3 regions of the Streptomyces sp. NBC_00358 genome follow, and region 2 is predicted to be linked to each of the others. Evidence: riboswitches for the same ligand, from Rfam matches in the RefSeq annotation. Region 2 holds a riboswitch; each other region holds the start of a gene.

Region 1 (9,742 bases), 3.6 Mb from region 2:
CACGACCAGACTGACGAGTGCACCCGCAGCGATCAGTGCCACCGGGGTGCCGATCAACAGCCTGAGCCGGTGCCTGCGGCGCCGGGCCGTCTGCCTCGTTTCCTTCATGCGCATCCGTTCGGAGGATCGAGCCGATGGTGTGACCCTCAGTGGTCGCGGGAGGCGAAAAGGTTGCCGCCCGATTCCGGGCCCGCGCCGGACCCGGGAGGATTCACTCGAGGCGCGCCGCCGTGGGCATCGGGCTGACGGCGGGCCAGGATCTTCCGGGTGTCTTCCCAGGCGCGGTCGCTCAGGAGCGGCCGCAGCCGGGTGAGCAGCCGGAGCAGACCGTCTCCCGATTTTGCCCGGAAGGCCGGGCTGATGCCGGCGAGGTCCAGTTCGTTCGCTGCGGTGAGTTCGGCGAAGTCCCGTCGCTGACGCGGGTCGGGAGAGAAGGTGTGCCCGGTGAACCTGTCCCGGAACACCCCGCTGTCGCTCGTGAGGCCGCGGTAGGAGGCCGTCCTGTCGCAGCCGGCGTAGAGGTACACGAGCTCCTCCGCGCCTGCTCCGATGCGCCGGACCAGCTCGGCTCGGGACTCCAGCGGCAGCAACGGCGTCGCGAATCCGTCGGTTCCGTAGAAGGCGTGGCACAACCCGGCGAGTTGGAGATCATGCCGAGCGCCCCATCCCTTCAGCAGCAGGCCGACCCGTTGGACATGCTCCAGCAGGGTTCCTCCGGGATGCTCGATCTCCGCCGCGCCCAGCGTGCGCATGAACGCGACGGCATCGCCCGCGGCGCCGTCCGGCGCCCGACCGTGTTCGGTATGCGCTGATGCTGTGTCCTCCACCGAAAGCTCCCTTCGGGATGACCGGTCGACACCCGTCCGGCGACCGGGCGACGGTCCGGACCGTCGCCCGCTCGCCGGACGGGTTGCCACCTTGGTACGGAAAGAGATCGTGGTCCGCGACAAGACCCCGGTCAATCCTCCGATTTGCTTGCAATGACCCAAGCGATACCTGTCGTCTGAACCGTGGGCGGTGCTGGGCGTGCGCCGGTTTCGGGAATGCGACAGAGTGTGGTCATGGGGCGCCTGTGGATGACGTGGTCGATCGAAGGAGTCGGATCGGCCGGCCAGAACGTCGCCGACGTGGAAGCGGCCTGCCGCGCTCTGGTCGGCTCCGTCGAGCGGTCCCGGCGCGCCTTCGACGTGCCCGAACCGTGGGAGCGGCTCCGTGAGGCGGCGCAGATGCTCCAGGACCAGATCCTGGGCTCGGGGCGCGAGATCCTCGATCAGGGCCGGGAGTGGACCTCGACCCTGAAGGGCGTGAGCATCCTCCTGATCCCGCGCGACTGAACGGCCCGGACGCCGGGTCCGGCGTCCGGTTCTCCGTTCGGTCCGCCGCGGGGCGTCAGGCGCCGGCCGCCAGGGGGACGGCCTCGTTCCCGGCCGGGAAGGCGGGGTGGTCGCCGAGGCGGCGTAGGTAGTCGCGGAGCCGGGGATGCGGGCCGAGGGCGTCGGACGGCTCCAGGCCGGTGAGCGCCACCCATACGTCCACGTCCGCCGCCGTCAGGCTGCCGCCCAACACGTAGGGCCGCGAGGCGAGTTGGCAGTCCAGCAACTCCAGGGCCGCCGAGCGGTCCGAGGGCGGGGCGGTCGGGGTGACATCGCGGTCCAACAGGTCGCGCAGGGCCTCGATGTCCGCGGTGAGGGCCGGCGGACACAGTGGGGAAGGGTGGCCCGTGGTGTGGCCCGAGAGCAGACCGGCGAGATCGCGCAGGATGTCGGGTGTGTGGTTGCTGACGATGCGTCCGCTCCAGCGGTCGCACAGTGCGGGCGCCGTCAGAGGTCCGTCGTAGTGGTGCTCGGTGGCCTCGTAGGCGCGCCGAAGCGAGGCGAAGGAGCCGGATGTCCCGGAGGAGTGCGACAGGATCGTGGTGGCGACGGAGTCCTTCAGGCCGAGCAGGTCGAGGGTGATCTCGATGCGCAGCGAGAGGGGACAACTCTCCGACAGATACAGCTCGTAGCGATGCGGTGCCGGGTAGAAGCCGCCGGCCAGACCTACGCCGATACGGCTGTGGACGCGATGGGGGAGCGCGGACGGGGTCGGCGCCACCTTCAGGCGGCGGTCCGGGGGGAACGAGATCTGGTCACAGGGGCGCGAGTTGGCTGTACCGGAAGTCCGCGAAGCTGTCTCGGGCATGACTCTCCCTTGGGGAACGAGGAAGCCACCGCCGCCTTGTGGGCATCAGCGGCCGATTGCGGATTGACTGCGCTGGTCGCACCGGTCCGGATCAACGGACCGGCTACGGATCAGTAGGCGCTGGAGACACGCAGCAGATCGATGTGCAGGCGCCTCGTCAAGCCGCTCTTGGGCATTCCCACCGGTCCCGACTCCAGGGCTCGCGAGACGCGAGACCACGCTTGTCCCGCCGCACCGGCGGGACCCGGTCGTCACCCGGGGCACCCCGTCGCGGTGGAAGGGTTGCCTGTCAGCGAGCCGGGGCCGATGACCACAGGAGCGGGCGAACCCGCGCCGTGGGCGCTGACAATCGTGACCGTCCAGACCAGTCTCGGTGCGCGCTGAGGCGTCGTCAAGAAGGCCGGACGCGCGGTCTCACCTGGTGGTCACCCGCATTGACATTCTTTTCGGGGCAGGCCTAACGTGCGGCCCACAACGAGATGCCTCAGGGCCGGAGAAACGATGGTGACGGCGATGTACGCAGCTGACGGGACGGCCGCATGGCGGCGCCTCGGCCGCGACGTGCTGTGCGCCGACCGCTCCGTCGACCTGCTGCGTGTCAGCAGCGCACTGTGTACGGGCACCTGTCGCCCCCTCTGCCAGGGCTGACGGTTCTTCTTCCGAATCTCTGACGGCCACCGCCGCCGCGGTGCGTCCCCTCTCCGTCCAGCCCCCGTTCCACGTGCACCCGTGCGTCGATTCGCGCCGAGCCGTTCCGGCTCCGCGTCCCGCTGCCGTCCGCCGTGGTCCGGGGTGTCCGCATCCGCTGGAGCTCTCCATGAGTCAATCTCCCGGCACCGCTGTGTCCTCCGGATCAGCGCCGCCCGCCGAGGCGATCCCCCGTCCCGACGTCCCCGCCACGCCGAAGCCCCTGTCGGCCCAGCGGGTCCTTCCGCTCCGGCGCCCCGGCCGCTGGGTCATCACGGCCGTCGTGCTCGTGCTGGTCGCCCAGATCACCCACGGCCTGGTGACCAACCCCTTCTACCAGTGGGACCGCTTCCAGTACTGGTTCCTGCGCCCGACGATCCTCGACGGGCTGCTCATCACTCTTGAAGTCGCCCTGTACAGCGCCCTGTTGGGACTGCTGGGCGGCATCCTGCTGGCGCTGGCCCGGCTCTCCCAGAGCCCCGTGCTCCGTGCGGTGAGCTGGCTCTACACCTGGTTGTTCCGGTCCGTCCCGCTCATCGTGGTCCTGCTGTTCCTCTACAACTTCAGCGCCCTGTACCGGACGTTGAGCGTGGGCGTTCCGTTCGGGCCGGCCTTCTTCACCTTCGACGAGTCCCACCTCGCCACCGACATGGCCGTCGCCGTCATCGGACTCAGCCTCAACGAAGCGGCGTACGCCTCGGAAGTGGTGCGCGGCGGCATCCTCTCGGTCGACCAGGGCCAGCACGAGGCGGCCTCCGCCCTCGGCCTGCCGAAGCGGTACCAGTTCGCGAAGATCGTCTTCCCGCAGGCGCTGCGCTCCATCACCCCCAACTACGTGAACCAGTTGATCGGCCTCATCAAGGGCACCTCACTGGTCTTCTACGTCTCGCTGCTGGACCTGTTCGGCACCGTGCAGAGCATGGGCAGCACCTATCCCGGCGACATCGTGCCGCTGCTCCTCGTCGCCACCGCCTGGTATCTGATCCTCACGAGCGTCGTGTCCGTCATCCAGTTCTACGTCGAGCGGTACTACTCGCGGGGCGCGCTGCGCACCCTGCCGCCGACCCCGTTGCAGAAGGTACGGAACGGTCTGCGCGATGTGCGGGCCCGGGTCCGGAGGGAGACGGCGATATGACCGGCGAAGCACGTCAGACGACGGTGAAGACCAGGACGCATCCGCAGGAGCAGGAGCAGGAGCAGGAGCAGAGGCAGTCGCAGTCGCATGAGCGGACGGGGCAGGGGACTGCTCCGGCGGCCGAGGCCGTCGGAGCGCTCGGGATCGAGCCGGCCGCGGTCGAGGTGCACGACGTGCACAAGTGGTACGGCGCCCACCAGGTCCTGGACGGCGTGGAGTTGACCGTCCGGCCCGGGGAGGTGACGGTCATCCTCGGACCTTCCGGGTCCGGCAAGTCCACTCTCCTGCGGGTGATCAACCACCTGGAGAAGCCCGAGGCCGGCCATGTCAGCCTGAACGGCGAGCTCATCGGCGTACGCAGGCACGGCGAGCGCCTGAAGGAACTGAGCGAGCGCGTCATCCTGGGCCAGCGCAGCCGCATCGGGTTCGTCTTCCAGAACTTCAACCTCTTCCCGCACCTGACCGTGCTGGACAACGTGGCCGCGGCTCCGGTGGCGACCGGCAAACTGTCCAGGCCCGAGGCCCGGCAACTGGCGCGCGATCTGCTCGCCCGTGTGGGGCTGGCGGACAAGTCCGGTGCCTATCCGCGTCAGTTGTCGGGCGGACAGCAGCAGCGGGTGGCCATCGCCCGCGCCCTCGCCCTGCGGCCGGGGGTCATCCTCTTCGACGAGCCGACCTCCGCGCTCGACCCCGAACTCGTGGGCGAGGTGCTCGCCGTCATCAAGGATCTGGCCAGGAGCGGCACCACCCTCGTCATCGTCACCCACGAGATCGGCTTCGCCCGCGAGATCGCCGACCGGGTCGTCTTCATGGACGCCGGCCGCATCGTCGAACAGGGTCCGCCCGCACAGGTCTTGGACCATCCACAGCAGGACCGGACCAGGGACTTCCTGAGCAAGGTCCTCTGACCCGCGCGCCGACGGCGAACAGCGAGGCCTCGCCCGCCACCGATCTCAGCCCCGGATCTCAGCCCCCGATCCCGACCACCGACCTCGGCCCGCGGCCGACGTACGCGTTCGGCGACCCGAAGCGCAGCGAAGACCGGAGACCCGAGAGCCGAGAGCGGAGCCGGGAATCCGCCATCCGCCGTACGCCGACGCGCACATCCACCGATTTCGCGGCCCGCCGGGACCGCGCCCCCACACCACCGCACACATCCGACAAGGACAGCCATGCGCACGCTCCCCCTGAACAGCAGAATTCTTCGCGGCGTCACCGCCACCGCGGCGGTCGCCTCCCTCGCCGCCGGGCTCGCCGCGTGCGGCGGCGACAGCGACGCCGCCACCCGGAGCGAGGGTGTCTCGGCCGGATCGGTCACCGTCGGCGCGCTCTCCAACGGCGCTGCCAAGGAGACCGAGTTGAAGGTGTCCGAGGTGAAGTCGATCAGCGCCGAGCTGCCCGCGTCCGTCGCCAAGAGCGGCACGTTGCGGATCGGCGTCGGCGCCCTTCCCGCCGGATTCGCGCCCCTGGCGTATGTGGGCGGCGACCAGAAGACGCTCACCGGCGCCGAACCCGACCTGGGCCGGCTGGTGGCCGCGGTGCTCGGACTGAAGCCGGAGGTGAAGAACTCGACCTGGGAGAACCTGTTCGTCGGCATCGACAGCGGCAAGGTCGACGTCGCCTTCTCCAACGTCACCGACACCGAGGAGCGCAAGAAGAAGTACGAGTTCGCCTCCTACCGGCAGGACAACCTCGGCTTCGAGGTGCGCAAGAACAGCACCTGGAACTTCGACGACGACTACCGGAACCTGGCCGGCAAGACCGTCGCGGTGAGCGCCGGCACCAACCAGGAGAAGATCCTCCTGGAGTGGAAGGCGAAGCTCGCCAAGGAGGGCAAGAAGCTCAACCTCAAGTACTACCAGGACAGCAACGCCACAGCCCTGGCGCTGTCCAGCGGGAAGATCGACGTCTCCTTCGGCCCCAACCCCGGCATCGCGTACCACATCACCCAGACCGCCAGGACGCCCAACCCCACGCGCAACGCGGGCAAGTTCTCCGGCGCGGGCGCGACGCTCCAGGGTCTGATCGCGGCCACCGCGAAGAAGGACAGCGGGCTCGCCAAGCCGCTCGCCGACGCGATCAACCACCTCATCAAGGACGGCCAGTACGCCAAGTGGCTGGCCGCCTGGAACCTTTCCAACGAAGCCGTCGACACCTCCCGGGTCAACCCGCCCGGCCTGCCGCTCGACAACTCCTGAACCTGCGCCCGCCTCAAGGGAGTCCGCCGCACGGTGGCGGACTCCCGGGGGCGCGTCCGGCCGCGTTCCAGATACGGAGAACCCGCACCGCCATGGCCACCAGCGTCCACCCCGCCATCGTCCCGAATCCTGTCGCACCGCACATCCTCGACAACGCGGCGTGGTCCGCGCTGACCGGACCGCACGCCCACCTCGCCGAGCGCGTCGGCCGGGCCGCCCGCTATCCCACGGACGTGTCCCCGTTCGCCGCCCTCGACGACCCCGCAGACCCCCGCTCGTGGGACGACCTGGCCGCACTCGTCGGTCCGGGCGCGATCACCCCGGTCACCGCGGTCCAGGCCGTTCCCGAGGGCTGGACGATCGAACAGAGCGGCGACGGCGTCCAGTTGGTCGCCACCGCACTGCACTCCGAGCCCGCCCCCGAAGCCGTACGACTCGGCCCCGCCGACGTGCCCGAGATCCTCGACCTGATCGCCCTCACCCGGCCGGGCCCCTTCCTGCCCCGTACCGTCGAACTCGGCACGTACCTGGGCATCCGGGAGGGCGGTCGTCTGATCGCCCTGGCCGGCGAACGCCTGCGCCCACCGGGCTGGACCGAGATCAGCGCGGTGTGCACCCATCCCGGCCACCGCGGCCGAGGGCTCGCCACACGCCTGGTCCGCGCGGTCGCGGCGGGTATCAGGCAACGTGGCGACACCCCGTTCCTGCACGCCGCCGCCGACAACACGAACGCGATCCGGCTCTACGAGTCGATCGGGTTCACCCTGCGCCGACGGACGCGGTTCGTGCTGGTCCGCACGCCAGGCGGCGAGCAGGCCCCGCACGACGGGCAAGAAGTAGCCGGGCAACCGGAAGAAAGGGCATAGCCGTGCGGTTGTGCCTGTCGACGACCGTGGGGTGCCCCGCCGGGTCCCCGCGAGGGCCGGGCGGACCGGGAACCCCGGAGCACCGGGCCGAAGGGACGGAGGTGGGGTACATGCGCCGCGTGTCCCACCGGAGCGTTCCGAGGCCCATCGCGCCCCGCCGCCTGCACCTGCACGGTCGGCCGCACATCGATCTGCTGCGGGTCGCCGGCGCGCTCTGTCGCCCCTGACCCGTTCCCACGCAGCCGCGCCCCGTTCGCCGTGGGCGGGCTTCCCCGTACGGTCGATCAGGAAGGCACCTCCGTGTCCTCGTCACCCACACCCCTGCACCTCGCCGTCGCACTGGACGGCGCGGGCTGGCACCCGGCCGCCTGGCGCGAGCCCGCGGCCCGCCCCGGCGACCTGCTGACCGCCGCCTACTGGGCCGGCCTGGTCACCGAGGCCGAGCGCGGTCTTCTCGACTTCGTGACCATCGAGGACGGCCTCGGCCTCCAGTCCTCCTCGCTGTACGGACCGGACGGCCGCACCGACCAGGTCCGCGGCCGCCTGGACGCGGTCCTCATCGCCTCACGGATCGCGCCGCTGACCCACCACATAGGCGTCGTCCCGACCGTAGTGGCCACACACACCGAGCCGTTCCATGTATCCAAGGCGATCGCCACTCTCGACTATGTGAGTTCCGGCCGTGCGGGCCTGCGTGTGCAGGTCAGCGCACGCCAGAGCGAGGCCGCTCACTTCGGACGCCGTACGATCCCGCCCTTCCGGTTCGAGGACTACGACACCCCCGCCGTGCGGGAGCTGGTGACCGACCTCTTCGACGAGGCGGCCGACCACGTCGAGGCCGTGCGCAGGCTCTGGGACAGCTGGGAGGACGACGCCGAGATCCGCGACGTCAGCACCGGCCGCTTCATCGACCGCGACAAGCTGCACTACATCGATTTCGAGGGCAGCCACTTCAGCGTCAAGGGCCCCTCCATCACTCCTCGTCCGCCGCAGGGTCAGCCGGTCGTCACGGCGCTGGCCCACGCGACGATCCCGTACCGGCTGGTGGCCAGGTCCGCCGACGTCGGCTACGTCACGCCGCACGACGCCGACCAGGCCCGCGCCATCGTCCGGGAGATCCGCGCCGAGCAGGACGCCGCCGGCCGGGCCGGGGACACCGTGCACGTCTTCGGCGACCTGGTGGTCTTCCTGGACGACGACCCGGGCGCCGCGGAGGCCCGCCGGGAGCGGCTGGACGAGCGGGCGGGCGAGCCGTACACCAGCGACGCGCGCGTCTTCGCCGGGACACCGGCCCAGCTCGCCGACCTGCTCCAGGAACTGTCCGCCGCGGGGCTCTCGGGCTTCCGGCTGCGGCCCGCCGTCGTGGGACACGACCTTCCCGCCATCACCCGCGGTCTCGTGCCCGAACTCCAGCGCCGCAACGTCTTCCGGAACGCCTACGAGGCCGACACCCTGCGCGGGCTGCTCGGGCTCGGCCGCCCCGCGAACCGCTACGCCCCCGAGCTCTCCGAGCAGGGGGCTCCCACAGCCGCCACGACCGCCTGAGCCGGAAGGACCCCCGACCATGAGCAAGCCGCTCAAGCAGATCCACCTCGCGGCGCACTTCCCCGGCGTCAACAACACCACCGTGTGGAGCGACCCCGACGCCGGCAGCCACATCGAGTTCAGCTCGTTCGCGCACTTCGCGCGGACCGCCGAGCGCGCCAAGTTCGACTTCCTGTTCCTCGCCGAAGGTCTGCGCCTGCGTGAACAGGGCGGCAAGATCTATGACTTGGACGTCGTGGGACGCCCCGACACGTTCGCCGTCCTGGCCGCGCTCGCCGCCGTCACCGAACACCTCGGCCTGACCGGCACCATCAACTCCACCTTCAACGAGCCCTACGAGGTGGCCCGTCAGTTCGCCAGCCTCGACCACCTCTCCGACGGCCGGGCGGCCTGGAACGTCGTCACCTCCTGGGACGCCTTCACCGGCGAGAACTTCCGCCGCGGCGGCTTCCTGCCCCAGGAGGAGCGCTACTCCCGGGCCAAGGAGTTCCTGACCACGGCGAACGAACTCTTCGACTCCTGGCACGGCGACGAGATCGTCGCCGACCAGGAGACCGGCACCTTCCTCAGCGACGCCAAGGCCGGAGCCTTCGTCCACCAGGGACAGCACTTCGACATCGAAGGCCAGTTCAACGTCCCGCGCTCGCCGCAGGGCCGTCCGGTGATCTTCCAGGCAGGAGACTCCGAGGAGGGCCGGGAGTTCGCCGCGTCGAGCGCCGATGCGATCTTCAGCCGCTACTCCACCCTCAACGAGGGCCAGGCCTTCTACACGGACGTCAAGGGACGCCTCGCCCGGTACGGCCGACGCCCCGACCAGCTCCTGATCCTGCCCGCCGCGACCTTCGTGCTCGGCGACACCGATGCCGAGGCCGAGGAGCACGCCCGCGAAGTGCGGCGCGCCCAGGTCAGCGGCGCCACCGCCATCAAGCACCTGGAGTTCGTCTGGAACCGTGACCTTTCCTCGTACGACCCGGACGGCCCCCTGCCCGACATCGACCCGGACCTCGGCGAACACACCATCGCCCGCGGCCGCGCCCAGGTCCGGATGTACCGCGACCCGCTGGCCACCGCCCGCGAGTGGCGCGAGCGGGCGGCCGCCAACAGCTGGTCCATCCGCGACCTCGTCATCG
Region 2 (9,742 bases):
ACCCGCAGCGACGGCAGCACCACGCCGACCCCGGTCAGCGCCGCCCGCAGCTCCTCGACGATCTCCTCCGTCGGCCGCACGCGCCTACTCGACGTCATCTCCATCGCACCGCACCTTCCACGCTGAGTGTTCCCATTCACCACCCAGCGTGGCCATACCCCCTCTAGCCTGGGAAGAGTCGGCGCTCCAACAATCCCTCTTGTGTGACAGGGAGTTGCCCTGCCCGGACCCAAGGACCTCGATCCGTCCTCCTCGCCCCGCGCCATGATCGGCGCCGAGCTGCGGCACGCCCGCGAGAACGCCGGCCTCAGCCAGGCCGAACTGGGCGAACCGCTCTTCGTCAGCGGTTCGTTCATCGGCCAACTGGAGTCGGGGACAAGACGGTTGCAGCTTGAGTACGCCGTCCAGATAGACGAGATCCTGGGGACGAACGGGTTCTTCACCCGCAACTGCGCCGCCCTCGCCAAGTCGAGATACCCGGACCACTTCGCCGAGGCGGCGGAGGCGGAGGCGATAGCTACGGCGATCAGGGAGTACTCGACGCTGCTGATCCCGGGGCTGTTGCAGACCGAGGGGTACGCGGAAGCGGTGTTCCGCGCGTACGCGCCGACAGCACCCGACGCCGAGATCGCCGCGCTGGTGGCCGCCCGCTTGGAGCGTGCGCGTCTCATCGACGATCCAACAACCCCGCTGTTGTGGGTGGTTGCCGATGAGGCCGTTCTACGGCGAGCGGTCGGAGGCCGCGCCGTGATGGCGGAGGCTCTCCGACACGTGGCGGGCCTGACCAGGGCGCACCGAATCATCATGCAGGTACTGCCGTTCGACGCGGGAGCTCACGCGTCGATGCACGGGTCTCTGAAGCTCATGGAGTTCGATGACGCGCCCGCGTTGTCCTTCGTGGATGCGCCGAACATGGGAAAGCTGCTGGACGACCCCGCCACGGTCACCCGCCACATCCTCACGTTCAACCTCCTTCAGGCGTCGGCACTTTCCCCGCATGATTCCCTGGCTCTGATCGAGTGCGTGGCGGAGGATTACGAGCATGGAGAACAACGCCCATGAGCACGATCTGAGCGCCGCAGCTTGGTTCAAGTCCAGCTACAGCGGTGGGGACGGCGGCAACTGCCTGGAGGTCGCTCGCTGGCGCAAGTCGACGTACAGCGCCGGTGACGGCGGCGACTGCCTCGAAGTCGCCGACGGTCACCCGGCCCTCGTCCCCGTGCGGGACTCCAAGAATCCGCTCGGGCCGGTGATCACCTTCGGGGCCGCCGCCTGGGGCACCTTCGTCGGGCATCTCGGCGCCACCGGCTGAACGGCTGACCAAAAAGGGACGGCGCCCGCGTCGCAGCGGGCGCCGCCCCTCCGGGACAGCAGGTCAGCGAGTCAGCTCGGGTCAGCTGAGCGAACCCAGCGCCGCCGCGTCGTACGGCGCCAGCTCGTCGAAGCGGCCGGCGAGGACCTTCGCGGCCCACTGGGGGTCCTGGAGCAGCGCGCGGCCGACGGCCACGAGGTCGAACTCGTCGCGCTCCATGCGGTCGAGGAGGTCGTCGATGCCCTTGACCGGGGAGCCCTCGCCCGCGAAGGCCTTGATGAAGTCGCCGTCCAGGCCGACCGAGCCGACGGTGATGGTGGGCTTGCCCGTCAGCTTCTTCGTCCAGCCGGCGAGGTTGAGGTCGGAACCGTCGAACTCGGGCACCCAGTAGCGGCGCGTGGAGGCGTGGAAGGAGTCCACACCGGCCGCGGCGAGCGGGGCGAGGATCGCCTCCAGCTCCTCCGGGGTCTCCGCGAGCCGGGCGTCGTAGGCCTGCTGCTTCCACTGCGAGTAGCGGAAGAGGACCGGGAACTCGGGCGAGACCGCGGCGCGCACCGCGGCGACGATCTCCGCCGAGAACTTCGTACGGGCCACCGGGTCGCCGCCGTAGGCGTCCTCGCGCCGGTTGGTGCCCGCCCAGTGGAACTGGTCGAGCAGGTAGCCGTGGGCGCCGTGCAGTTCGACACCGTCGAAGCCGATGCGCTCGGCGTCCGCGGCGGCCTTGGCGAACGCCTCGATGACGTCGTCGAGGTCCTGCTGGGTCATGCTCTTGCCGCTGACCTCGGCGCCCTCCTTGTAGAGGCCGGAGGGGCCGACGGGCGGGGCGTCCGCGAAGGGCGGCTCGCCCGCCTTGCGGACCATGCCGATGTGCCAGAGCTGCGGGACGATCGTGCCGCCCGCCGCGTGCACGGCGTCGGCGACGTTCGTCCACCCGGCGAGCTGGTCCTCCCCGTGGAAGCGCGGCACCGCGTCGCTCTGTCCGGCCGAGTCGTGGCCGACGTAGGTGCCCTCGGTCACGATGAGGCCCACGCCCGCGGCGGCGCGGCGGGAGTAGTAGCCGACCACGTCCTCCCCCGGCACACCGCCCGGCGAGAACATCCGGGTCATCGGCGCCATGGCGATCCGGTTCGGGACGGTCAGGCCGTTGATCGAGACGGGACGGGAAAGGATCTCGGCTGCGCGGGACGCGGCGTCAGCGGTCACGTGGGGGCTCCTCGGCGAGGTGGTCGGTATGACGTCGAGTGGTCGGCGAGGCAGGAGATTCCATGCGGTATGTGCACATGCATCGACTGCTCTTCAGCGTCAACCGCCGCACCGGGCAGGGCATTCCGCCGCGTCGGGAAATGCCGCTGTGATCCGGGCCACGCTCCTGGGGAGGGGTGCGGGCCGCGAGGGGCGCGGAAACGCCCGAGGGCGGCACCCCCCGCCGTAGCAAGGAGTGCCGCCCTCGGTAAGGACGCAGATCAACCAGAGGTCGATCAGAAGTCCATGTCACCGCCCGGCATGCCGCCCGGAGCGGCCGCGGAGGCCTTCTCCGGCTTGTCGGCGATGACGGCCTCGGTGGTCAGGAACAGCGCGGCGATGGAGGCGGCGTTCTGCAGAGCAGAGCGGGTCACCTTCGCCGGGTCGATGATGCCTTCGGCGATCATGTCGACGTACTCACCGGTCGCGGCGTTCAGGCCGTGGCCGACGGGCAGGTTGCGCACCTTCTCGACGATGACGCCACCCTCGAGACCACCGTTGACGGCGATCTGCTTGAGCGGGGCCTCCAGGGCGAGACGGACGGCGTTGGCACCGGTCGCCTCGTCACCCGTGAGCTCAAGCTTCTCGAAGACCGAGGAAGCCTGGAGCAGAGCCACGCCACCACCGGCGACGATGCCCTCCTCGACGGCCGCCTTCGCGTTGCGAACGGCGTCCTCGATGCGGTGCTTGCGCTCCTTGAGCTCGACCTCGGTGGCGGCACCGGCCTTGATGACGGCCACGCCGCCGGCCAGCTTCGCCAGACGCTCCTGGAGCTTCTCGCGGTCGTAGTCCGAGTCGGAGTTCTCGATCTCGGCACGGATCTGGTTGACCCGGCCGGCGACCTGGTCGGCAGAGCCGGAGCCGTCGACGATCGTGGTCTCGTCCTTGGTGATGACGACCTTGCGGGCACGGCCCAGCAGGTCCAGACCCGCGTTCTCCAGCTTGAGGCCGACCTCCTCGGAGATGACCTCGCCGCCCGTGAGGATGGCGATGTCGCCGAGCATGGCCTTGCGGCGGTCACCGAAGCCCGGGGCCTTGACGGCGACGGACTTGAAGGTGCCACGGATCTTGTTGACGACCAGGGTCGACAGGGCCTCGCCCTCGACGTCCTCGGCGATGATCAGCAGCGGCTTGCCGCCCTGCATGACCTTCTCCAGGAGCGGGAGCAGGTCCTTGACGTTCGCGATCTTGGAGTTCGCGATCAGGATGTACGGGTCGTCGAGGACGGCCTCCATACGCTCCATGTCGGTGGCGAAGTACGCCGAGATGTAGCCCTTGTCGAAGCGCATACCCTCGGTGAGCTCCAGCTCCAGACCGAAGGTCTGGGACTCCTCGACGGTGATGACGCCTTCCTTGCCGACCTTGTCCATCGCCTCGGCGATGAGCTCGCCGATCTGGGTGTCGGCGGCGGAGATGGAGGCCGTGGAAGCGATCTGCTCCTTGGTCTCGACATCCTTGGCCTGCTCAAGGAGGGCACCGGAGACGGCCTCGACGGCCTTCTCGATACCGCGCTTGAGGGCCATCGGGTTGGCGCCGGCGGCGACGTTGCGCAGACCCTCGCGCACGAGCGCCTGGGCCAGCACGGTCGCCGTGGTCGTACCGTCGCCGGCGACGTCGTCCGTCTTCTTGGCGACTTCCTTGACCAGCTCGGCGCCGATCTTCTCGTACGGGTCCTCGAGCTCGATCTCCTTGGCGATGGAAACACCATCGTTGGTGATCGTGGGGGCGCCCCACTTCTTCTCGAGGACGACGTTACGGCCCTTGGGGCCGAGGGTGACCTTGACGGCGTCAGCGAGCTGGTTCATCCCGCGCTCGAGACCGCGCCGTGCCTCCTCGTTGAACGCGATGATCTTGGCCATGTGAAGTGGTCCTCCCGGACGGGGTGGATTTCTCCGGATCGTGCCCGCGCCCGCGACGGACGGCCTGCAAGCCTTGTGGTTCCTTGCCCCACAGGCCCGCGGGCCTCACTGGCCCGATCCAAGTTCTGTCACTCTCACTGGGAGAGTGCTAACGCCAATGATTAGCACTCGACCCCTGCGAGTGCAAGCGCCTCTCCTGAAAACGGGCGTCGGGCCCAGCCTCCACAGAGGGGGCGCTCCCGTGCGCGCGGGCGCGCGCGGGAGCAGGCGGAGGGCGGCCGAAGGCCGCCGAGGACGCACGAGGGGCCCGCATCCCTGGTGGGATGCGGGCCCCTCGGCGTGAGTTGCGTCGGTGGCCGTTCGCGCCCGGACTAGACGGCGAGTTTGACCATGTCCGCCTGCGGACCCTTCTGGCCCTGCGAGATTTCGAACTCCACTCGCTGACCCTCTTCAAGGGTGCGGTAGCCGTCCATCTGAATCGCGCTGTAGTGCACGAAGACGTCCGCACCACCGTCGACCGCGATGAAGCCGTACCCCTTCTCCGCGTTGAACCACTTGACGGTGCCCTGAGCCATGCCTAACTCCCCTATTACTGGCCCTTGCACAGATCCACACTTCGCGGATCCGGGTCAGACCTCACCCCCCAAACGGTTGGGGGTGTGCGCCGGAACGCGTCGACCGCGGCTGAATGTATCTGTCCAACTGCCGTCTGCAACAGGTCAATCGGACGAGAATTCTGGGCATGGCCGATCAACGATATGCGGAGAATGCGCGAGGATTCAGGGCAAGTCGGGCCCCGTAAATGCCATAAAAAGCCCAAAAGGGCGAGGCAGTTTGGCTACTTCTTGTCGGCCGCCGAACGGGTACTCATATGCGTCCGGCATGAAACCAACATCGAAAGCGAAGTCGCTTCCCCAACTGTAGCGCGCTCAACCATGCAGAATTGCCCCCTCCGTTTCTCTCACGGAGGGGGCAATTCGATGAACTCTGCGTGTTCGGCATTACCGAGGGTAACGATCAGCCTCCGGCGACGGCCGGAATGATCGAGACACCGACACCGTCCGGGGTCGCCGTCTGGAGGCCCTGCTCGAACCGGACGTCGTCGTCGTTGACGTACACGTTGACGAAGCGGCGCAGCTTGCCCTGGTCGTCCAGAACGCGCGCGGCGATGCCCGTGTGGTTCTTCTCCAGGTCGCTGATGACCTCGGCGAGGGTCGTGCCCTCGGCCGTCACCTCGGCGGCACCACCGGTGTAGGTGCGCAGGATGGTGGGGATGCGGACGTTGACGCTCATGATGCGAGGCCAGCCTCTCGGAAGGAGTCGAGGTTCGGGCGGATGGTCGCGGTCAGTCCGGTGTCCGAGGCCACCGCGTCCAGGGTCTTGAGGCCGTCGCCGGTGTTCAGCACGACCGTGGTGAGGGTCGGGTCGAGGAGGCCGTTCTCGATCAGCTTGCGGGTGACGCCGACGGTCACACCGCCCGCCGTCTCCGCGAAGATGCCCTCGGTGCGCGCGAGCAGCTTGATCGCGTCGACGATCTGCTCGTCGTTCACGTCCTCCACGGCGCCGCCGGTGCGCCGCGCGATGTCGAGCACGTACGGCCCGTCCGCGGGGTTGCCGATGGCGAGCGACTTGGCGATGGTGTCCGGCTTCTGCGGCCGTACGACGTCGTGACCGGCCTTGTAGGCGACGGAGACCGGGGAGCAGCCCTCGGCCTGGGCACCGAAGATCTTGTACGCCTTGTCCTCGACGAGTCCGAGCTTGATCAGCTCCTGGAGCCCCTTGTCGATCTTCGTGAGCTGGGAGCCGGAGGCGATCGGCACGACGAGCTGGTCGGGCAGCTTCCAGCCGAGCTGCTCGCAGATCTCGTACGCCAGCGTCTTGGAGCCCTCGGCGTAGTACGGCCGCAGGTTGACGTTGACGAAGCCCCAGCCCTCGCCGGCCGGGTCGCCGATCAGCTCGGAGCAGAAGCGGTTCACGTCGTCGTAGTTGCCCTGGATGCCGACGAGCTCGCCGCCGTAGACCGCGGCCATGACGACCTTGCCCTGCTCCAGGTCGTGCGGGATGAACACGCAGGACCGGAAGCCGGCGCGGGCCGCCGCGGCGCCCACGGCGCCGGCGAGGTTGCCGGTGGAGGAGCAGGAGAGGGTGGTGAAGCCGAAGGCGCGGGCGGCTTCGATGGCCTGGGCGACGACGCGGTCCTTGAAGGAGTGCGTCGGGTTGCCGGAGTCGTCCTTGACGAAGAGCTTTCCGGCGTCCACACCGAGCTCGCGGGCCAGGTTGTCGGCCTGGACGAGCTTGGTCCAGCCGGGGTTGATGTTCGGCTTGTCGGCCACGTCCGCGGGGACGGGCAGGAGGGGCGCGTAGCGCCAGATGTTCGCGGGTCCCGCTTCGATGCGCTTGCGGAGCTCCTCGGTCTCGTAGGCCGAGAAGTCGTAGGCGATCTCCAGCGGGCCGAAACACTCCTCGCAGGCGAAGACCGGGCCGAGCGGGACGCGGTGTCCGCACTCGCGGCAGGAAAGCGCCGCGGCCGGGCCGAGGTCCACCGCTTCGGCGGAGTTCGTGGTACTTGCAACTGTCTGCGCAGCCATGGAGGCGAGGCCCTTTCCTCATCTTCCTCACGACGCACTTCGCCGTGAGACGGATTTGGCACCTTCCCGAGCCGGGAGCCTCGCGACGCGATCGACATCGATCGGTACGAGACCGGCTGGAGGGTTGCCGGGGCTTCATCGGGCCGTATCCCTCTGCCCCTCTGGATGAGCGGTATTTGATTGTTGAACTGTTGAACGCGATACATGCCGATGATCCAGGACATGCGATGGTCATCCGCGTTGTTCAAGACTGTAACCGAAGGCCAGGACAGTTGAGATAGTCGTCCGAACCGCGAGACGACGGCAATCGATCTGCCGCTGGCCGCAGCGGGCACGCCGATGAGAGCGTGTGATCAGACAGTGAGGAGCCGCAGACGGTGCTGAAGGAAGTCGAAAGCTGGCTGAGCACACGCTCCTGGTCCGTGACCGACCGCCCGCTCCACAGGCTCATGGCCGCCAAACGCGTCACCGGGTCGACGGTCAGTGTCGTGCTGCCCGCGCTCAACGAGGAGGAGACGGTCGGCGAGATCGTCGCGATCATCCGCCACGACCTGATGCAGCAGGTGCCCCTCGTCGACGAGATCGTCGTCGTCGACTCGGGCTCCACGGACCGTACCTCCGCGGTCGCCGCCGCCGCGGGCGCGAGAGTCGTCCACCGCGACGACATCCTCCCGCGGATCCCCGCCGTGCCCGGCAAGGGCGAGGTGCTGTGGCGGTCGCTGCTCGTGACGAGCGGGGACATCGTCTGCTTCATCGACGCGGACCTCAAGGAGTTCTCGTCCGACTTCGTCTCCGGGATCGTGGGCCCGCTGCTCACCGATCCCGGCGTCGACCTCGTCAAGGCCATGTACGACCGCCCGATGGCCGGCACCGGCGGACAGGGCGGCCGGGTCACCGAGCTGATGGCCCGCCCCCTGCTGAACATGCACTGGCCGCAGCTCGCGGGCTTCGTCCAGCCGCTCGGCGGCGAGTACGCGGCCCGCCGCTCGCTGCTCGAACAGCTCCCGTTCCCGGTCGGCTACGGCGTCGAACTGGGCATGCTCGTCGACGCCCTGCACCTGGTGGGCCTGGACGCCCTCGCGCAGGTCGACGTCGGGGTGCGCAAACACCGCCACCAGGACGGCCAGGCACTGGGCCGGATGGCCGCCGCGATCTACCGCACCGCCCAGCTCCGGCTGGCCCGCGGCCACCTGATCCGCCCGGCCCTCACCCAGTTCGAGCGCGGCCGGGACGGTTTCCAGCCGCGTACGTACTCGGTGGACACGGAGGAAAGGCCGCCGATGACCGAAATCTCCGAGTACCAGCGGCGCAGGGCCGCGTAGGCAGGGCCGACCGACCGCGGCCGCATACGGCCGAAGTGAACGTTTGAGCGTTTCGACACGGGGCTAGGTTTCGAGGCATGGCTTCAACGCACGGTGCCCACCGGATTCTGGTCGCGTCCAACCGCGGCCCGATCACCTACGAGGTACGGGAGGACGGCTCGCTGCACGCCCGGCGCGGCGGCGGCGGCCTCGTCTCGGGACTCTCGGCGATCGGGCCCGACGCGGGCGCCCTATGGGTCTGCTCGGCCCTCGGCGACGGCGACCGGGAGGCCGTCGCGCGCGGAGTCGGCGAGGACGGCGTACGGATGCTGGCGATCGACGCCGGGGTGCACGCCGACGCGTACAACGGCATCGCCAACTCCGTGCTGTGGTTCGTCCACCACATGCTGTACCAGACCCCGCTGGAGCCGGTCTTCGACGCGGAGTTCCGGCGCCAGTGGGCGTCCTACCGGACCTACAACCGCGCCTTCGCCGAAGCGCTGGCCGAGGAGGCCGCCGAGGGCGCCTCGGTGCTGGTCCAGGACTACCACCTGTGCCTGGTGCCCGGGATGCTCCGCGAGCTGCGCCCCGACCTGCGCATCGGGCACTTCTCCCACACCCCGTGGGCGCCCGAGGACTACTTCCGGATGCTGCCCGACGACATCCGCGCGGAGCTGCTGGACGGCATGCTCGGCGCCGACCGGGTGGCGTTCCTGACCTGGCGGTGGGCGGCGGCCTTCATGCGCTGCGCGGGCGAGATCGACCCCGAGCGCTACCGCGTGACCCCGCCCTCGGACGCGCCGCGGGCGGTCGAGCACCTGGACGGCGGCCCGCCCCGCCGGACCCTCGTGGGCGTGCACGGCCTCGGCGCGGACGCCGAGTTCCTGCGCGAGCGCTCGCACCGGGCGGACGTCGAGGAACGGATGGCCGCGCTGCGCGAGGAGATCGGCGAGGGCCGCAGGACCGTCGTACGCGTCGACCGCACCGAGCTGTCCAAGAACATCGTGCGCGGAATGCTGGCGTACCGGCAGCTCCTCGAAGAGCACCCGGAGTGGCGCGAGCGGGTCGTCCACGTGGCGTTCGCCTACCCCTCGCGGCAGGACCTCGCGGTGTACCGGGACTACACGGCCGAGGTGCAGCGCGTCGCCGACGAGATCAACTCCCGGTACGGGACGCCCGGTTGGACCCCGGTGGTACTGCACGTCAAGGACGACTTCGCGCGCTCGCTGGCCGCGTACCGGCTGGCCGACGTCGCCCTCGTCAACCCCATCAGGGACGGCATGAACCTCGTCGCCAAGGAGGTCCCGGTCGTCTCCGACGAGGGCTGCGTGCTGGTGCTCTCGCGGGAGGCCGGGGCGTACGAGGAACTGGGCGAGGACGCGATCTCCGTGAACCCGTACGACGTGATCGGTACCGCGCGGGCGCTGCACGAGGCCCTGA
Region 3 (9,742 bases), 1.5 Mb from region 2:
CGAGCCGCTCAGCCAGGACGCGCTGCACACGCTCACCGCGCACGACCAGTACAAGCCGGCCGAGATCGGCCCGACGGTCGACGAGAACGGTGTCGAGCGCAAGGTCTCGGGCGCGCAGAAGCTGCGCGCCAGGATGAGCGAGGGCTTCTACGGGGAGGAAGGCCAGATCCCCAAGCCCACCGTCGAGGAGTACAAGGAGATCACGAGCGGCCACGGCCACCACTGATCCCCGGCAGTTCGCCACGGCAGGAGCCCCGTCCAGGCAATGGACGGGGCTCTTTGCCGTCTCCCGGGCTGGATAGGGTGGACTCACCCCGTGGTGCGGGGTGATCCACCCCGCGTCACCCACGACCGCGGCACCCGAGACCGCGTGACCTACGAACCCAGGAGCGACCATGAGCGCTGTGAACCCCGCTGGAGGCGACACCGCGGCGGGCCGTTCCTGGCCCGCGGTACTGAACGGCCTGCTCGAAGGCCGCGACCAGAGCGCTGACGACACGGCCTGGGCGATGGACCGGATCATGCGCGGCGAGGCGACCGACGCCCAGATCGCCGGGTTCGTGGTGGCCCTGCGGGCCAAGGGCGAGACCGTCCAGGAGATCTCCGGACTCGTCCGGGCGATGTACGAGCACGCCAATGTCATCGAAGTGCCGGGACACACCGTCGACATCGTCGGAACGGGCGGCGACGGCGCGAAGACCGTCAACATCTCCACGATGTCCTCGATCGTGGTGGCCGGCACCGGCGCCAAGGTCGTCAAGCACGGCAACCGGGCCGCGTCCTCCGCGTCCGGCTCGTCGGACGTCCTGGAGAAGCTCGGCGTCAATCTCCAACTGACGGTGAAACGGGTCGCCGAGGTGGCCGAGGAGGCCGGGATCACCTTCTGCTTCGCGGTGAAGTTCCACCCGGCTCTTCGTCATGTGGCGGCGGCACGCGGCCAGTTGGGCATCCGGACGACCTTCAACGTGCTCGGGCCGCTGACGAACCCGGCGCGGGTGAAGGCCCAGGCGGTCGGTGTCGCCGATCCCCGGATGGCGCCCATCGTGGCGGGCGTGTTCGCCGAGCGCGGCAACTCCTCGCTGGTCTTCCGCGGCGACGACGGTCTCGACGAGCTGACCACCACCGGGGGCTCCCATGTCTGGGTGGTCCGCGACGGCAAGGTCACCGAGGAGCGCTTCGACCCGCGCGACGTCGGGCTCGGCATCGTCCCGGTGGAGGCCCTGCGCGGCGCCGACGCCTCGTACAACGCGGAGGTCGCCCGGCGCCTGCTGGACGGCGAGACCGGTCCCGTACGGGACGCGGTGCTGCTGAACTCGGCGGCGGCCCTGGTGGCTCTTTCGCCGACCGGGGCACCGCTCGCGGACCAGCTCCGCGACGGAATGGAGAAGGCGGCCGAGGCGATCGACTCCGGCGCCGCGAAGCGCACGCTCGACCGCTGGGTGGCCGCCAGCAACGCCTGATCCGCCGGTGGCACGGAGCGAGGCGCAGTCCAGAATCTGGACTGCGCCTTGCGCGTGGAAGATCCTCTGGCAGGATGCTGTATCAGGTCATGAGTGACAGTCATCAGGCCCCGGCCGACTGTCCGGCAACCCTCCGTCCGTGGCGGGGTGCCCCGGGTGAAGACCAGGTCGTAGGCAGCGAGGCCTACGGCAAGCGCGGACCCCTCCCGCCCATCGGGCGGACGCAACCAGGGGTCCTGGTCGTTCGAGGGAGCCTTCTGTGAGCAAGCGAATGCGATAGGGCGCCGAGCCCCGCCCCCGCACACCCTTTTCACCTTTTCCGCGCTGAGCGCTGCCCTCGGGCGGCCGGCTCGCGCGGTGATCCCGCCTGCCTCTCACAGGAGCTCGCCATGTCTGTCTCCACCGTTGCCGCCGACCAGACCGTTTGTGCCCCTCTGGCCGTTCTGGGCCGGGATGTCACCGTCCCGCTCGTCACCGGCGGCGAGGTGACCTACGCGGCCCTCGACTACGCCGCCAGCGCGCCCGCCCTCCAGCGGGTGTGGGACGACGTGGCCGCGTACGCCCCGTACTACGGCAGCGTCCACCGGGGCGCCGGCTACCTCTCGCAGCTGTCCACCGACCTCTTCGAGAACGCCCGCAGGACCGTCGAGGAGTTCCTCGACTGCCGCGCCGACGACCAGGTGGTCTTCACCCGCTCCACCACCGACTCGCTCAACCTGCTCGCCGCCGCGCTCCCGGCCGACTGCCAGGTCTTCGTCTTCGAGACCGAGCACCACGCCTCGCTGCTGCCCTGGCGCGACGCCCGGGTGACGTACCTGAACGCCCCGCGCACCCCCGGCGAGGCCGTCGCCACCCTGGAGCGCGCCCTCGCCGCCCGCACTGTGTCCATTGAAGGGGGCTACGGACCGGCCCTGGTCTGCGTCACCGGCGCCTCGAACGTCACCGGGGAGCTGTGGCCGGTGCGGGAACTGGCCGCCGCCGCGCACGCCCACGGCGCCCGGATCGTCCTCGACGCCGCGCAGCTCGCCCCGCACCACCCGGTGTCGGTCCAGGACCTCGACGTCGACTGGGTCGCCTTCTCCGGGCACAAGCTGTACGCGCCCTTCGGCTCCGGTGTCCTCGCGGGCCGCTCCGACTGGCTGCTCGCCGCCGAGCCCTACCTCGCGGGCGGCGGCGCCAGCCGCAAGGTCACCCGGCGTACGGACGGCGGCGTGGACGTGGAGTGGCACGACAGCGCCGCCCGGCACGAGGCCGGTTCGCCGAACGTCATCGGCGCCTACTCGATCGCGTCGGCCTGCAAGGCGCTCACCGAGGAGGGCTTCGACAACCTTCTCGCCCGCGAGCAGCACCTGATCCGTACCGTCCGCGCGGGCCTCGCCGAGGTCCCCGAGGTCCGGGTCCTCTCGCTCTTCGGTGACGACGCCCCGCGGGTCGGCGTCATCTCCTTCGTCGTCGAGGGCTGGAACAGCTCGCACTTCGCGGCCGCGCTCTCCGCCGAGTACGGCATCGGTGTCCGCGACGGCCTCTTCTGCGCCCACCCGCTGGTCCGCACGCTGCTCGGCAGCGACCCGGGGACCCAGGGGGAGTGCGGCGCCCCCGAGGCGGCCCCCGGCGAGAAGTCCCTCAACGCCATCCGCGTCAGCTTCGGGGCCGGTACCCCCGACGAGCACGTCGAGCGGTTCGTCCGCGCGGTGCGCGAGCTCGTCAGGGACGGTGCGCGCTGGCAGTACCGCACCGAGGGCGGCCGCTGCGTCCCGGCGGTCTGACGCCCTCGGGACGTTCGCCCGCAGGGGGTTGTCAGGAGGCGGTGCCGGGAGGCGGTGTTCCGTCGGTCAGGAGTCGAGACCGATCGCGAACGCCGCCTCCAGGTCGTGCTGGGAGTACGTACGGAACGCCACGTGCGTGTCCGTCGCCTCGACGCCCGGGATCTTGCTGATCTTGCCGGGAATGACGTCCGCGAGGTCGTCGTGGGCCTTGACCCGGACCATGGCGATCAGGTCGTAGGTGCCGGTGACGGAGAAGACCTCGCTGACGCTCTCCAGCGACGCGATCGACTCGGCGATCTCGGGGATCCGGTCCACGCTGGTCTTGATGAGGACGATCGCGGTGATCACGGCTGGTTCTCTCCCTAGGGGGCCACTGCTGGGGATCTCACCCTACTCGCGGTCCACCCGGCCCGGCTGATCCACCGGGGGCCCCGGCAGCACCCCCGGAGCGGGCACGGCGGCCGTACGGCGGCGGAACCGCGCCCAGGCGTACACGAATCCCAGGGAGAAGCCCACGAGGTGGGCCAGATAGGCGACCCCCGGTCCCGAGGCGCTGCGGCCCGCCGCCAGCCATTGCAGGGTGAACCAGAACGGCAGCACCACCCAGGCCGGGAAGCGCAGCGGCAGGAAGAACAGGAACGGGAAGAGACTGGTCACCCGCGCCTTGGGGAACAGGTACAGAAACGCGCCGAGCACCGCGGAGATGGCCCCGGAGGCCCCGACCAGGGACTGCTGCGAGGTGGCGTTGGCGGCGGCGTAGCCGAGCAGGGCCAGGTACCCGCAGCCCAGGTAGAAGAGGGCGAACTCCAGGTGACCCATGCGTTCCTCGGCCATCAGCCCGAAGACGTAGAAGAAGAGCATGTTGCCCAGGAGGTGGAGCCAGCTGCCGTGGATGAACAGGGCGGTGGCCGGGGTGAGCGCCTCGTGCGGGGCCCCTCCGAACAGCTCGGCCGGCACCACGCCCCAGCGGCGGAAGTACGCCCGCTGGGCGGCCAGCAGTTCGTCCCCGGTGCCGTACGCGGGATCGAGGCCCGACGCGGGACCGATCACGAAGACCAGACAGCACAGGACGATCAGCCCGTACGTCACCGGCGCCGACTGCCCCCGCAGCGCCCTGCCGGCCGCCGTACTCCAATTGCCGATCATGTTGCAGAGCATGACGTAACCGGACCGATGCGTACGGACCGCCTCGCCGCCGTGGGCAGCCGAGCGTCGAGTACCCGCCAGGCCGTAGGGTTACGAGCCACATGCACCGGGAGACCGGCGCCGGACGGACACTAGAAGGAAAGCGACTGCCCTATGACGGTTCCCCTGCCCGACGCCAAGACCCGCTGGCGCTGCGCCCTCTGCGGCAACCTCACGCGTTTCGACGTGACCCGCTCTTCGAAGGTCGTCGAGTACGTACATCTCGACCTGGCCGGTGAGCCGAAGATCGAGGAGCGCGAGGTGGTCAGTGAGACCATCGAGTCGGTGCGGTGCCGCTGGTGCAACGCGGTGGATCAGGTCGAACTCGTGGACAGGCCGGGCGCCGGCTCCTGACGGAGCGGGCCCCACACGGATAGTTGGGGTGACGGATGGTGGAGACCACGGGCGGGGAGCCGGACGACGGCACCGCCGAGGTGCTCGACCGTCCGCTGCCCGACGGCGTGCGCCGACGCGTCGTGCAGATCGTCTCGGACGGTTTCGGCGGGCTGACCATGACCGAACTCCCGGTCCAGTTGCGGCAGTACGCCCGATTCGCCCCGAACCGGCGGGCCAAGTTCGCCGGTAACGCCATGGCCGCGGCGCTGGAGACGGACCCGCTGTTCCGGCAGCGCATCGCCGAGAAGCTGAGAGAGGCCCAGGCGGAGCTCATCGGCGCCCTGGACTCGGGCGCGCCGCCGCCGGCCGCGGATCCGCTGGACGTGGCGGCCGCGGCCTATGTGCTGCGCCCCGCGGGCTGGGTGAAGCTGGTGACCGCCGCAGGCGAGGAAGCCCTGCGGGCGGACGCCGAGCGCGCCGGCGAGGAGAGCCGCGCCGAGCTGGAGCGGCTGCGCACGGAACTCGCGGAGGCCCGCGGGCAGACGAGGGCCGAGACCGAACGGCTGCGCGCGGAACTGGAGTCGGCCAGGAAGGAAGCGGAATCGCTTCACCGCAAGCTGCGCAGCGCCCTCAGTGACGTCAAGCGGGGCGAGGCCGCCCTGCGCAAGCTCCAGACGGAGACGGACGCGACGAAGACGGAGGGCCAGGCCCAGGTGTCCGTCGCCGAGAGCGAGACCCGGCGGCTCAAGGCGCGGCTCGCGGAGGCCGAGGCCGCCCTGGAGGCCACCCGCAAGGCGGCCCGCGAGGGGCGCAGCGTCGAGGACATGCGGGTGCGGCTGCTGCTCGACACCGTGCTGGACGCGGCCCAGGGCCTGCGCCGGGAACTGGCGCTGCCCCCTGTCTCCGTCCGCCCCGCCGAGACCGTGGAGGCGGTCGAGCCGGGACGGATGACCCCCAAGGACATCGCCACCCGGGCGCTGTCCGAGAACGACCCGGCGATCCTGGACCAGTTGCTCGCGCTGCCCCAGGCGCATCTGGTCGTCGACGGCTACAACGTCACCAAGACCGGCTATCCCCAGATGCCGCTGGAGAAGCAGCGGCTGCGGCTGCTCGGGCAGCTCTCGCAGTTGGCCGCGCAGACCGGCGCCGAGGTCACCTGCGTCTTCGACGGGGCCGAGCTGGCCGCGCCGGTGCTGCTGGCGCCGCCGCGCGGGGTACGGGTGCTGTTCTCCAAGCCCGGTGTCACGGCGGACGAGCTGATCCGTCAGCTGGTGCGTGCCGAGCCGCCCGGCCGGCCGGTCATCGTCGTCTCGACCGACCGTGAGGTGGCCGACGGCATCGCCAAGGCGGGCGCCCGGCCGGTGGCGTCGGTGGTGCTCCTCAAGCGCTTCTCGCGCGGCTGACCGATCCTTTTCGTTCTGTTCTTCGCTTGTGTTCCTTTCGCGCGCTTCCTTCCGCGCGTTTCCTCACGTTCGTCCGCTTCCGTGACGCTTCCCGTCGCGCTCTCGCCGCGCTCTCGGGATGTCATCTCCCGTTCCCGGCCTCGGGTTTCGTGCGCGCGGCGATCCGGGCGCTAAGTCGCATGAGCAACCTACGCACCATGCGTAACCTCTGGGCTGGATGACCGTATTCGTCGCATCTTCACGCGACGTAGTGTCAAGCGCACATCACTGCAGGTGAGTTGATTGCAAAGAATGCGCTCGGTGACAAAGAATTTTCAGGTTTGGATTTGAACTGATCACAAGAAGGTCACTAGGGTCATGCCTCGAACCTCCAACTAGGGTGATCACTCATGAGGAGTGACGGTGGAGGGGCACCGCCCGTCGGCGTTCTCGGCAGGCGGCTGGAGGAAGAAGGAGCTCGCCTTCGTGGCGTCCCACCGTCGACCCAAGCAGCCGAGCCGCACCCGTGTGACCGTGCTCACCACCGTCGCTGCCGCTGCCGTTGCTCTCAGTGCCAACGCCGCGAACGCCGCGCCGTCCGAGAAGCCGAACAAGGACGAGGTCAAGTCCAAGGTCGACAAGCTGTACCAGGAGGCCGAGCAGGCCACTGAGAAGCTCGACGGCGCCAAGGAGAAGCAGCAGAAGCTGCAGAAGCAGATCAGCGCTCTCCAGGACAACGTCGCCCGTGGCCAGCAGGAGCTCAACGACCTGCGTGACGGTCTCGGTTCGATGGCCAGTGCCCAGTACCGCACCGGCGGCATCGACCCCTCCGTGGCACTCTTCCTCTCCTCGAACCCGGACGACTTCCTGGACAAGGCGTCGGCGATGGACCAGCTGACCGCTCAGCAGGTCGAGTCGCTCAAGAAGGTCCAGGAGAAGCAGCGTTCGCTCGCCCAGCAGCGTGCCGAGGCCTCCGCGAAGCTCCAGGACCTCGCCGACACCCGGACCGAGCTCGCCAGCAAGAAGAAGGAAGTCCAGAACAAGCTGGGCTCCGCGCAGAAGCTCCTGAACTCGCTGACGGCGCAGGAGAAGGCGGCACTGGCGTCCAAGGAGCAGGAGCGGGCGACCCGCGCCAGCGAGCGCGTCGACCTCGGCACCACCAAGGCCGCCTCGGGCCGGGCCGGCGCCGCGTTCGCCGCGGCCCAGAGCGTGATCGGCTCGCCGTACGTCTACGGCGCCTCCGGTCCCAGCTCCTTCGACTGCTCGGGCCTCACCTCCTGGGCGTACGCCCAGGCCGGCGTCTCCATACCGCGCACCTCGGAGGCCCAGGCCAACGCGGGCACCCGCATCTACTCGCAGAGCGACCTGCAGGTCGGCGACCTGGTCATCTTCTACGGCGACCAGCACCACGTCGGCCTCTACGCGGGCGGCGGCCAGGTGCTGCACGCCCCGCACACCGGCGCGGTCGTCCGCTACGAGGCGATCGCCAACATGCCCTTCCAGTTCGGCGTCCGTATCTGATCCGTACGGGCGGTCGGATCGGACGTCCGCCGCCCGCAGGGACCTCCTGCCGCTCCGCCCAAACGGGCGAATTGCGACAACTCCCGCTGACCCCACGCCCCGTCGGTGACCTGCGTCTCCGGCGGGGCGTCACTTTGTGTGCCCGCGCGTGCCTTTGGCCGACGCGTAGTCGCCCGGCTACTGTCTGGCGCGATCCCCCGACGGCGGGGGACCGTCAGCGGAAGGGAGAGCGGCTACCCGTGGGGTTCCATCGCCGCATTGCACCGACCGGCTTCGACCGGGGCGCCGGCGCCTTCGGCGTCGCCGCCTGCGTGATGTCCGCGGCGGCCGTCGCGATCGGCGCCCTGCCCGCCTCCGCGGCGCCGCAGGACGACACCCGGGCCGAGGTGGACCGCCTCTACACCCAGGCGGAGAAGGCCACCGAGGCGTACAACGAGGCCGACGAGCGCGGCGACGCGCTGCGCGAGCAGATCGGCACGGTCCAGGACGAGATCGCCCGGCAGCAGGAGCGCGTCAACACCATGCGGGACGCGCTGGGTTCGCTCGCCGGGGCGCAGTACCGCTCCGGCGGTCTCGACCCCTCCCTTGCGCTGCTGTTCTCCGACAGCCCGGACGACTACCTCGACAAGGCCTCCGAGCTGGACCGGATCAGCGCCCGGCAGGCCGGTGAACTCAAGGACCTCCAGTTCGCCCTGCGCGGTCTCTCGCAGGAGCGCGCGCTGGCCGACGGGAAACTCGCCGAACTGGAGCGCAGCCGCACGGCCGTCGCCCGGAACAAGCGGGTCATCGAGGGCAAACTCGCCAAGGCGCGGCAGCTTCTCCACTCGATGCCGTACGCCGACCGTGCCGCCTTCGACCGGGCCTCGCGCTCGACCCGCGCCGACCTGCCCGGCCTCGGTGACGCCGTCGCGTCCTCGTCGCGCGCGGCCATCGCCGTCGCCGCGGCCCGTTCGGCACTCGGCCGGCCCTATGTGTGGGGCGCCAACGGGCCGGGCGGATTCGACTGCTCGGGCCTCATGCAGTGGTCGTACGCGCACGCCGGGGTCGGTCTGCCGCGCACCTCGCAGGCCCAGCGGTACGCGGGACACCAGGTGCCGCTCTCCCAGGCGCGGCCCGGTGACCTGGTCACCTATCGGTCCGACGCCAGCCACGTCGGGATGTACGTGGGCAACGGCCAGGTGATCCACGCGCCCTACCCGGGTGCCCCGGTGCGCTACGACCCGGTCGGGATGATGCCGATCTCGTCCGTCACCCGGGTCTGACGGGGCGCGCGGGGGCGCCCGGTCGGCTCCGGTCGCGCGGTCCGGCGAGCGGGCGCGGGCACCGTACGATCGGGAGGATGGCCGGTCGAAGGTGTGCGTCGCGAGCGGGGCTCTCCCTGGTGCTGCTGCTCGCCGTGCTCGTCGGCTGCGGAGGCCGGGCGTCCTCGGACACCGCGACGGCCGCGGTGCGGCGGGTCCTCGACCGGCGGGCGGCCGCGGTCCTGGACCGGGACGAGGCGGCCTTCCGGGCCACCGGGACAGCCACCGGGACCGGCTTCGCGAACCTGCGCGAGGTGCCGCTGGCCGGCTGGTCCTACCGGCTGACCGCTCTGCACCGCTCCGGCGACCGGGCCACCGCCCGCGCCGAGCTGAGCTACCGCGTCCGGGGCTACGACACCGCGCCCGTCACCGTGGACCGCGCCCTGCGGCTGGCCCGTACCGGCGGAGCCTGGCGCGTCACCTCCGACCTGCCCGCGGGCAAGGGGGGTGCCCAGTTGTGGGACCAGGGAGCCGTGACGGCCGTGCGGGGCGAGCACAGCCTCGTCCTCGGCGTCGGGCAGCCGGGTGCGCGGCTGCGGTCCTTCGCGGATCTCGCGGACCGCGCCGTGCCCGCCGTGTCGGAGGCCTGGGGCACGGACTGGGCGCGGCATGTCGTCGTCCTCGTACCGAAGTCGCTGGAGGGGATGGCGGGGCTGCTCGGGGCCCCGGTGTCCGGGTACCGGGGGATCGCGGCGGTCACCACCGGTGAGGCGGGCGGCTCGGCGAAGGCGCCGGCGGACCGGATCATCGTCAACCCGGACGCGTACGGCGTTCTCGGCGACCTCGGCAAG

The links. Region 2 has a riboswitch for S-adenosylmethionine ahead of thrC (threonine synthase). Riboswitches for the same ligand answer to the same signal wherever they lie in the genome.
Region 1: linked by a shared signal. The riboswitch ahead of OHT01_RS40285 (putative leader peptide) and the one ahead of thrC (threonine synthase) in region 2 are both predicted to bind S-adenosylmethionine.
Region 3: linked by a shared signal. The riboswitch ahead of OHT01_RS28535 (aminotransferase class V-fold PLP-dependent enzyme) and the one ahead of thrC (threonine synthase) in region 2 are both predicted to bind S-adenosylmethionine.

Annotation. Positions count from the first base shown of each region.
Region 1 is NZ_CP107976.1:8,765,050-8,774,791, forward strand. It holds gene OHT01_RS37535 (DUF6817 domain-containing protein) at 147-752, opposite strand; gene OHT01_RS37540 (hypothetical protein) at 1,062-1,334, shown strand; gene OHT01_RS37545 (glutathione S-transferase C-terminal domain-containing protein) at 1,390-2,181, opposite strand; gene OHT01_RS40285 (putative leader peptide) at 2,292-2,357, opposite strand; SAM riboswitch class IV at 2,394-2,538, opposite strand; gene OHT01_RS37550 (hypothetical protein) at 2,695-2,829, shown strand; gene OHT01_RS37555 (amino acid ABC transporter permease) at 2,999-4,003, shown strand; gene OHT01_RS37560 (amino acid ABC transporter ATP-binding protein) at 4,147-4,911, shown strand; gene OHT01_RS37565 (ABC transporter substrate-binding protein) at 5,176-6,201, shown strand; gene OHT01_RS37570 (GNAT family N-acetyltransferase) at 6,294-7,067, shown strand; gene OHT01_RS40290 (putative leader peptide) at 7,178-7,294, shown strand; gene OHT01_RS37575 (LLM class flavin-dependent oxidoreductase) at 7,368-8,612, shown strand; gene OHT01_RS37580 (NtaA/DmoA family FMN-dependent monooxygenase) at 8,632-9,742, shown strand, end outside.
Region 2 is NZ_CP107976.1:5,187,038-5,196,779, reverse strand. It holds gene OHT01_RS22060 (hypothetical protein) at 1-104, opposite strand, end outside; gene OHT01_RS22055 (helix-turn-helix domain-containing protein) at 220-1,062, shown strand; gene OHT01_RS22050 (DUF397 domain-containing protein) at 1,043-1,312, shown strand; gene OHT01_RS22045 (NADH:flavin oxidoreductase) at 1,394-2,515, opposite strand; gene groL (chaperonin GroEL) at 2,791-4,413, opposite strand; gene OHT01_RS22035 (cold-shock protein) at 4,785-4,988, opposite strand; gene OHT01_RS22030 (MoaD/ThiS family protein) at 5,431-5,706, opposite strand; gene thrC (threonine synthase) at 5,703-7,001, opposite strand; SAM riboswitch class I at 7,017-7,173, opposite strand; gene OHT01_RS22020 (glucosyl-3-phosphoglycerate synthase) at 7,379-8,323, shown strand; gene OHT01_RS22015 (alpha,alpha-trehalose-phosphate synthase (UDP-forming)) at 8,401-9,742, shown strand, end outside.
Region 3 is NZ_CP107976.1:6,704,678-6,714,419, forward strand. It holds gene qcrB (cytochrome bc1 complex cytochrome b subunit) at 1-226, shown strand, start outside; gene trpD (anthranilate phosphoribosyltransferase) at 396-1,460, shown strand; SAM riboswitch class IV at 1,546-1,662, shown strand; gene OHT01_RS28535 (aminotransferase class V-fold PLP-dependent enzyme) at 1,850-3,226, shown strand; gene OHT01_RS28540 (Lrp/AsnC family transcriptional regulator) at 3,293-3,574, opposite strand; gene OHT01_RS28545 (rhomboid family intramembrane serine protease) at 3,617-4,372, opposite strand; gene OHT01_RS28550 (hypothetical protein) at 4,526-4,765, shown strand; gene OHT01_RS28555 (NYN domain-containing protein) at 4,801-6,150, shown strand; gene OHT01_RS28560 (C40 family peptidase) at 6,616-7,650, shown strand; gene OHT01_RS28565 (C40 family peptidase) at 7,890-8,912, shown strand; gene OHT01_RS28570 (hypothetical protein) at 8,990-9,742, shown strand, end outside.